Regions from separate parts of the Actinotalea sp. JY-7876 genome, predicted to be linked through region 1. Evidence: riboswitches for the same ligand, from Rfam matches in the RefSeq annotation. Region 1 holds a riboswitch; the other holds the start of a gene.

Region 1 (3,196 bases):
CGGGTGGTCGAGCCCGTCGATCGGCGGCCGGACGGCGACGGCACCCGGCGCCAGCAGGAGCGCGTCGTAGGAGAGGGTGTCCGGCCCGTCCGCGGTGAGCACCGTGACGGTGCGAGCGGCCGGGTCGACGGCGGTGACGCGTGTCCCGGTGCGCACGTCCAGCGCGAGGGCAGCGGCCAGGGATGCGGGCGTGTGCAGGAGGAGGGCCTCGCGCTCCGCGATCTCGCCGGACAGGTGGTAGGGCAGGCCGCAGTTGGCGAACGAGACGTAGTCGGACTGCTCGAGGACGACGATCTCGGCGTGCTCGTCCAGCCGCCGGGCGCGCGCGGCGGCGCTCATGCCGCCCGCGACACCTCCGACGACGACGATCCGCGCCGGGGCGGTGGGAGGGGTCGTGGACATGCCTCCACGATACCCCCGGGGGTATGGCGGGGTGGGTCGCGGGGCGTGTCCTGCCTCACGATCACCTGCGGCAGGGACGGGTCACGCGTCGTCACCCCGGGCGATGCGGGCCGCGCGGAGGTGGGCCGTGGGTCGGACGCCGCGCGCGTGGCGTCGGTCGCTCGGGCGACGTGCCCGCCGGGGCTCCCCGCCTAGCGTCCGGAGCGCCGGCGCGGCACACCCGCCGCACCACGGACCCGAGGAGATTCCATGCCCACGAGCACGAGGCCGTCCCGCCGCCTGTCGACGACGCTGCTGGTCCTGGGCGTCGTGCTGTCCTTCTCGTCCGCCGTCTGCTTCCTCCTGCTCGACCTGCCGGGCGCGGGCACGGCGCTCTTCACGGGCGTCGTCGTGGTGGCGGCCGTCGGGTTCGTCGCCGAGCGTGCGGACGAGCGCCGGCGCGCCGCGTGGTTCGCCGCCCGGCACGGGTCCGTCGCCGCCGTCGCCGCCGGGCTCGACGTCGACGCGGTGCGGCGGTGCCGCGACCAGCAGGGCGAGGTGAGCGCCGTCGTCGCTGTGCGCAGGCAGCAGCCGGACCTCACGCTCCTGCAGGCCGTCGAGCTCGTCCGGTCCCTGTGAGGCCGCGGGGCCGGGGTGCGTCGACCGGCCCCGCCGGGCTAGGGCTCAGCGCGAGCGAGCGAGCAGCCCGGCGAGGTCCTCGAGCGGGGCCGGCCGGCCCAGCAGGTAGCCCTGCGCCCGGTCGCAGCCCGCCAGGCGTGCGGCCTCGTACTGCGCGGGCGTCTCGATGCCCTCGGCGACCACCCGGGCACCGTCGGCCTTCGCGGCGGCGACGATCTCGCGGACGACGTCGACCGTGCCGATGCTCGCGTCGTCCATCGCGGCGGTCAGCGCGCGGTCGACCTTGACCTCCCCGACCCGCAGCTGCGCGAGGCGGCCCGGGGAGGAGGCGCCGGTGCCGACGTCGCTCACCGAGACGCGCACGCCGCGACGGTGGAGCCCGAGCGCGACGTCGCGCGCCGCGTAGATCTGGGCGAGCACGTCGCGCAGGCCCATCTCGACCGTGAGCAGCTCGATGGGCAGGCCGGCCGCCCGCGTGGCCTGCTCGACCTCGGTGAGGAAGGTGGGGTCGGTGAGCTGGGAGGCCGTGACGTTGACGGCGACCTCGATGGTGCGGCCGCGCGAGGCCAGCCAGGCGCCGTCGCGGCACGCGGTGCGCAGGGCCCACGTGTCGATCATGCCCATGAGACCGTTGCTCTCCGCCAGGGGCAGGAACTGCCCCGGCGTCATGAGGCCGTGGTCGGGGTGGGCCCAGCGGATCAGCGCCTCCATGGCGACCACGCGGCCGTCGCCCAGGTCCAGCTGCGGCTGGTAGTGCATGCGCAGCTGGCCGCCGCCGAGCTCGCGCTGCAGCTCGACCTCGAGGGCGTCGGGACGACGGTTGAACAGGCCGAGCGCGAGCTGCGCGGCGCCCTGGTCTGCGTCCAGCGCGGTGTCGGTGTTGGCGGCGCGGTCGAGCGTGGCCATGCGTGTCCCTTCGGTAGCCCGGCCGACCGGCGTGCGGTCCCGTGGCGTTGCGGCCCCGCCTCGCGACGGGTGTGCCCTTGTCGTCGTCCCGGTGAGGGACTGTCACTGAGTGTGAGCGCGGCGCGGGCGCGCGATGACGCGAGAGTTGCGGTTGCCGCCGCGGGTTCACCCGCTCGGCCCACCGGGGCGGGTCAGCCGCGGGCGATCGCCACGATCGTCGCGACGGCGGGTGCCATGACGTCGAAGACCTGCGCGTAGACCGCGTCCCCGCGCCGGTACGGGTCGACGACGTCGTCGGCGTCGGGCGCGACCGGGGTGCGCCCGCGCTGCGCCGTCGCGAGCGGGACGAGCGCGGCGAGGCGCTCGGCGGGGGTCCCGGCCGGCAGCTGCGCCGGGTCGACGGCGGCCGCGAGCCGGGCGAACTCGAGCAGCGTGAAGGCGCGCCGCACGGTCGCCGGTGCGGCCTCGACGACGGCGCTGCGGTGGGCGCGCGTCAGGGCGAGCACCAGGTCGGCGTCGCGCGCGAGGCGCTCGGTGAGCTGCCGGGCGGCGAAGCCGTCCGCGGTGCCGCCAGCGGTGGTCAGCAGCGGGACCATCGGCTCGGAGACGGGGTAGCCGACCATCGCGTGGGTCCCGGCGCTGGTCACGCTCACGCCGGAGTCGGGGCCGAGCCCGGCCGCGAGGAGGCGCTCGACCGCGGGGGAGCGGCAGATGTTGCCCGTGCACACGGTCAGGATCGAGAAGGTGGCGCGAGACGTCGGTGCGGAGGAGTCGGTCGTCACGGGCACAGTGTGGCGGGTCGGGGCGCCGCGCGTCAGTCGGCGTCGTGGCCGTGGTGGTCACGCGCGCCGCCGCGATGAGTAGGCTCGGCCGCTGCACGGGGTCAACCAGAGGAGCCAGTGGTGACGAACGCCGGGGGCGTGGAGGCCGCGCCCACCCGCCGTTCGCGCCGGGCCGCGGAGGCGCCGCGGCACGCGTCCGCCGCCCGACGTCGCCGACGCCGCCCCGTCCTGACCGCCGTGCAGTGCCTGCTGGTGCTGCTCGTCGCGTGGGCCGGGTGGCTCGCCCTCGACGCGCTGCGCGCCCGGGAGGAGCTGCTCACCGCGGCGGGCCTGGTGACGCAGCTCCAGGACCAGGTGCTCGCCGGTGACCGTGCCGCCGCCGAGACGACCCTCGCCGACCTCCAGGACCACTCGGACCGCGCCATGGCAGCAGCGCACGGCCCGCACTGGTCGGCCGCGAGCGTGCTCCCGTGGGTGGGGCCGAACGT
Region 2 (3,196 bases), 1.1 Mb from region 1:
GGAAGTCCTCGGGGAAGTAGTCCAGCAGCGTGTGGGGAGGCGTGCCCGGACCGCGCCCGTCGATGTGCCGCGAGTAGTTCTCGATGCCCGAGCAGCTGCCGACCTGGCGCATCATCTCGATGTCGTACGTGGTGCGCATGCGCAGCCGCTGCGCCTCGAGCAGCTTGTTCTGCCGCTCGAGCTCGGCCAGCCGCTCCTCGAGCTCGGCCTCGATCGAGGAGATCGCCCGCTCCATGCGCTCGGGCCCCGCGACGTAGTGCGTCGCCGGGAACAGGTGGACGTCGGCCTCCGAGCGCAGGACGTCGCCCGTCAGGGGGTGCAGCAGGTGGATGGCCTCGATCTCGTCGCCGAAGAACTCGATCCGGATCGCCAGCTCCTCGTACACCGGGATGATCTCCACGGTGTCCCCGCGGACCCGGAACGTGCCGCGCGTGAACGCCATGTCGTTGCGGGTGTACTGCATGGTCACGAACCGGCGCAGCAGCTGGTCGCGCTCGATCTGGTCCCCCACGGCCAGGTGCACCATGCGGTCGACGTACTCCTGGGGCGTGCCGAGGCCGTAGATGCACGACACGGACGCCACCACGATGACGTCGCGCCGCGTCAGGAGCGAGTTCGTCGCGGAGTGGCGCAGCCGCTCCACCTCGTCGTTGATCGACGAGTCCTTCTCGATGTAGGTGTCCGTCTGCGCGATGTACGCCTCGGGCTGGTAGTAGTCGTAGTACGAGACGAAGTACTCGACCGCGTTGTTCGGCAGCAGCTCGCGGAACTCCGTCGCCAGCTGCGCCGCCAGCGTCTTGTTCGGCGCCATCACCAGGGTCGGACGCTGCAGCTTCTCGATGAGCCACGCCGTCGTCGCCGACTTGCCGGTACCCGTGGCGCCCAGGAGCACGACGTCCTTCTCGCCCGCCTGGATCCGCTCGGTGAGCTCGGCGATCGCCGTGGGCTGGTCGCCCGACGGGGTGTACTCGGAGACCACCTCGAGGGTGGCGGCACGGCGCTGGAGGTCGGTCACGGGGCGCATGGCTCCACGGTACGTCGCGGGTCCGACACGGCCCGTCCCGGGGTCGGTCCGGCCGGCACAGCCGCGCGACGATCTCGTGTGACGTAGATCACATCGGCGCGCCCTCAAGCCTGTCCGGTTCGTCCCCGATACCGTGTTGTGAGGCACGGAGTCCGGATCATCCGGACCACCGCCTCGTCACAGACAAGGGCAAACCCGCCGCAAGGCGGGGACGCAAAGCCAGGGGCCCGACCAGGGCAGCCCAGCCACCAGATGACAAGGACACGACATGCAGACAGCCCCCACCACCACGACGACCAACGCCCTGCTCACGCCCGGCGAGGTCGCGACGATGTTCCGGGTCGACCCCAAGACCGTCACGCGCTGGGCCAACGCCGGCAAGATCAGCGCCGTGCGCACCCTCGGCGGTCACCGCCGCTTCGTCGCTGCCGAGATCGAGGGCCTGCTCTCGATGGTGCCGACGCAGCAGAACTGACACCGGCGACCGGCCCGGTCGGCCCGACGCGCGAGCGCCGGGCCGGGCCGGGCCGACCCGCGTCACCCCGCCTGCCGACTCACGCCTCGGACCCGGCGGCCATCGTGATCTCGCTGCCGTCGAGACACGCCCCGAGGACGGCCCACAGCGCCACCGCCGACTGCCCCACCGGCAGCGACGCCTCACCGGGACGCACCTGCGCGACGTCGCGCGGGACGTGCACGAGGCCGCCGCGCACGCCCGGGAGGCCGGGTGAGCACGCCAGCAGGTGCATGAGCGCGTAGAACGTCGCGTTGCACACGTAGGTGCCGGCGGTGTTCGAGACCTCCGCCGGGACGCCCGCCGCGCGCACCGCCGCGAGGCACGCCTTGACGGGCAGACCGCTCAGGAGCGCCGTCGGACCGCCGGCCACGACGGGCACGTCCACCGGCGCGGAGCCGTCGTTGTCCGGGATCCGCGCGTCGATGACGTTGAGCGCCACGCGCTCCACGCCGACGGCGGACCGGCCGCCCGCCTCCCCGACGAGCACGACGACGTCGGGCGCGTGCTCCCGGACCGCGTCCCGCAGCCGCTGGCGTGCACCGCGGAACGAGACCGGCAGCCGCGCGACCACGACCTGCTCGTCGCGGTCCCAGCCCTGAGCCACCGCACGCACGGCGTCCCAGGACGCGTTCGCCACCTGCCCGTCGAACGGCTCGAAGCCCGTGAGGAGCACCGTCCGGCTCACGCGGGTGCCGCCGTGCGCCAGCGCTCCCAGAGCCGGTCCACCTGGGCCTGCAGGTCCATGACGGAGCCCGCGCCGTCGAGCACGACGTCCGCCGCCTCGATCCGGGCCTCGTCGTCCGCCTGCGCGGCGAGGCGCGCCCAGGCCTCCTCCGCGTCCAGCCCACGCCCCTCGACGAGACGCCGCAGGCGCAGCTGGGCCGGGGCGTCCACCACGACGACCTCGTCGAAGCGTCCGGCCTGGCCGGTCTCCACCAGCAGCGGGATGTCGTGGACCACGACGTCGTACCCGGCCGCCACCGCGGCGGCCTCCGCGGCGTGGGCCGCCGCCCGGATGAGCGGGTGCACCAGGCCGTTCAGCCGCTCGCGCGCCGCCGGGTCCGCGAACACCACCCGGCCGAGGGCAGGCCGGTCGAGCTCGCCGGCCGCGGTCAGGACACCCCCGCCGAAGGCGGCCACGACGGCGGCCAGGCCGGGGCTCCCCGGGGCGACGACCTGCCGCGCGAGCACGTCGTGGTCCACCACGGCCGCACCGAGCCACGCCAGACGCGCGGCCACGACGGACTTGCCGGCGGCGATCCCGCCCGTGAGGCCGATCCGCCGAACCGTCCTGGCGCGATCGCCCGTGAGCTCCTCGTCGACGGTCACGGATCCAGCCTAGACGCCGACGGGCCGGCCACCCGAAGGTGACCGGCCCGTCGTGCGGCCGTGCCGACGTCGCGCCGAGGCGCGGGCGTCAGTTGCCGGTGAGCTTCTCGCGCAGAGCGGCGAGCGCCTCGTCGGACGCGAGCGTGCCCGCGGCCTCCTCGACGGGAGCCGACGAGTACGTCGACGCGCTGCTGCTGCTGGAGCTGGAGCTCGACTCCGAGGTGCTGCTCGACGCGTCCGCGTCGGCCTGCACGGCCTCGAGGACCTGCTTCTTGTGCGCCTCCCAGCGGGCGTGCGCGGCGGCGTACTGCGCCTCCCACGTCTCG

Evidence for each region. Region 1 has a riboswitch for cyclic di-GMP ahead of H2O74_RS12260 (EAL domain-containing protein). Riboswitches for the same ligand answer to the same signal wherever they lie in the genome.
Region 2: linked by a shared signal. The riboswitch ahead of H2O74_RS07505 (BldC family transcriptional regulator) and the one ahead of H2O74_RS12260 (EAL domain-containing protein) in region 1 are both predicted to bind cyclic di-GMP.

The regions. Positions count from the first base shown of each region.
Region 1 covers NZ_CP059493.1:2,659,458-2,662,653, reverse strand. The annotation lists gene H2O74_RS12270 (FAD-dependent oxidoreductase) at 1-402, opposite strand, end outside; gene H2O74_RS12265 (hypothetical protein) at 652-1,020, shown strand; gene H2O74_RS12260 (EAL domain-containing protein) at 1,066-1,926, opposite strand; cyclic di-GMP riboswitch class I at 1,936-2,012, opposite strand; gene H2O74_RS12255 (low molecular weight phosphatase family protein) at 2,118-2,708, opposite strand; gene H2O74_RS12250 (DUF4012 domain-containing protein) at 2,829-3,196, shown strand, end outside.
Region 2 covers NZ_CP059493.1:1,596,537-1,599,732, reverse strand. The annotation lists gene uvrB (excinuclease ABC subunit UvrB) at 1-1,024, opposite strand, end outside; cyclic di-GMP riboswitch class I at 1,203-1,277, shown strand; gene H2O74_RS07505 (BldC family transcriptional regulator) at 1,293-1,499, shown strand; gene H2O74_RS07500 (pyroglutamyl-peptidase I) at 1,579-2,226, opposite strand; gene coaE (dephospho-CoA kinase) at 2,223-2,870, opposite strand; gene rpsA (30S ribosomal protein S1) at 2,959-3,196, opposite strand, start outside.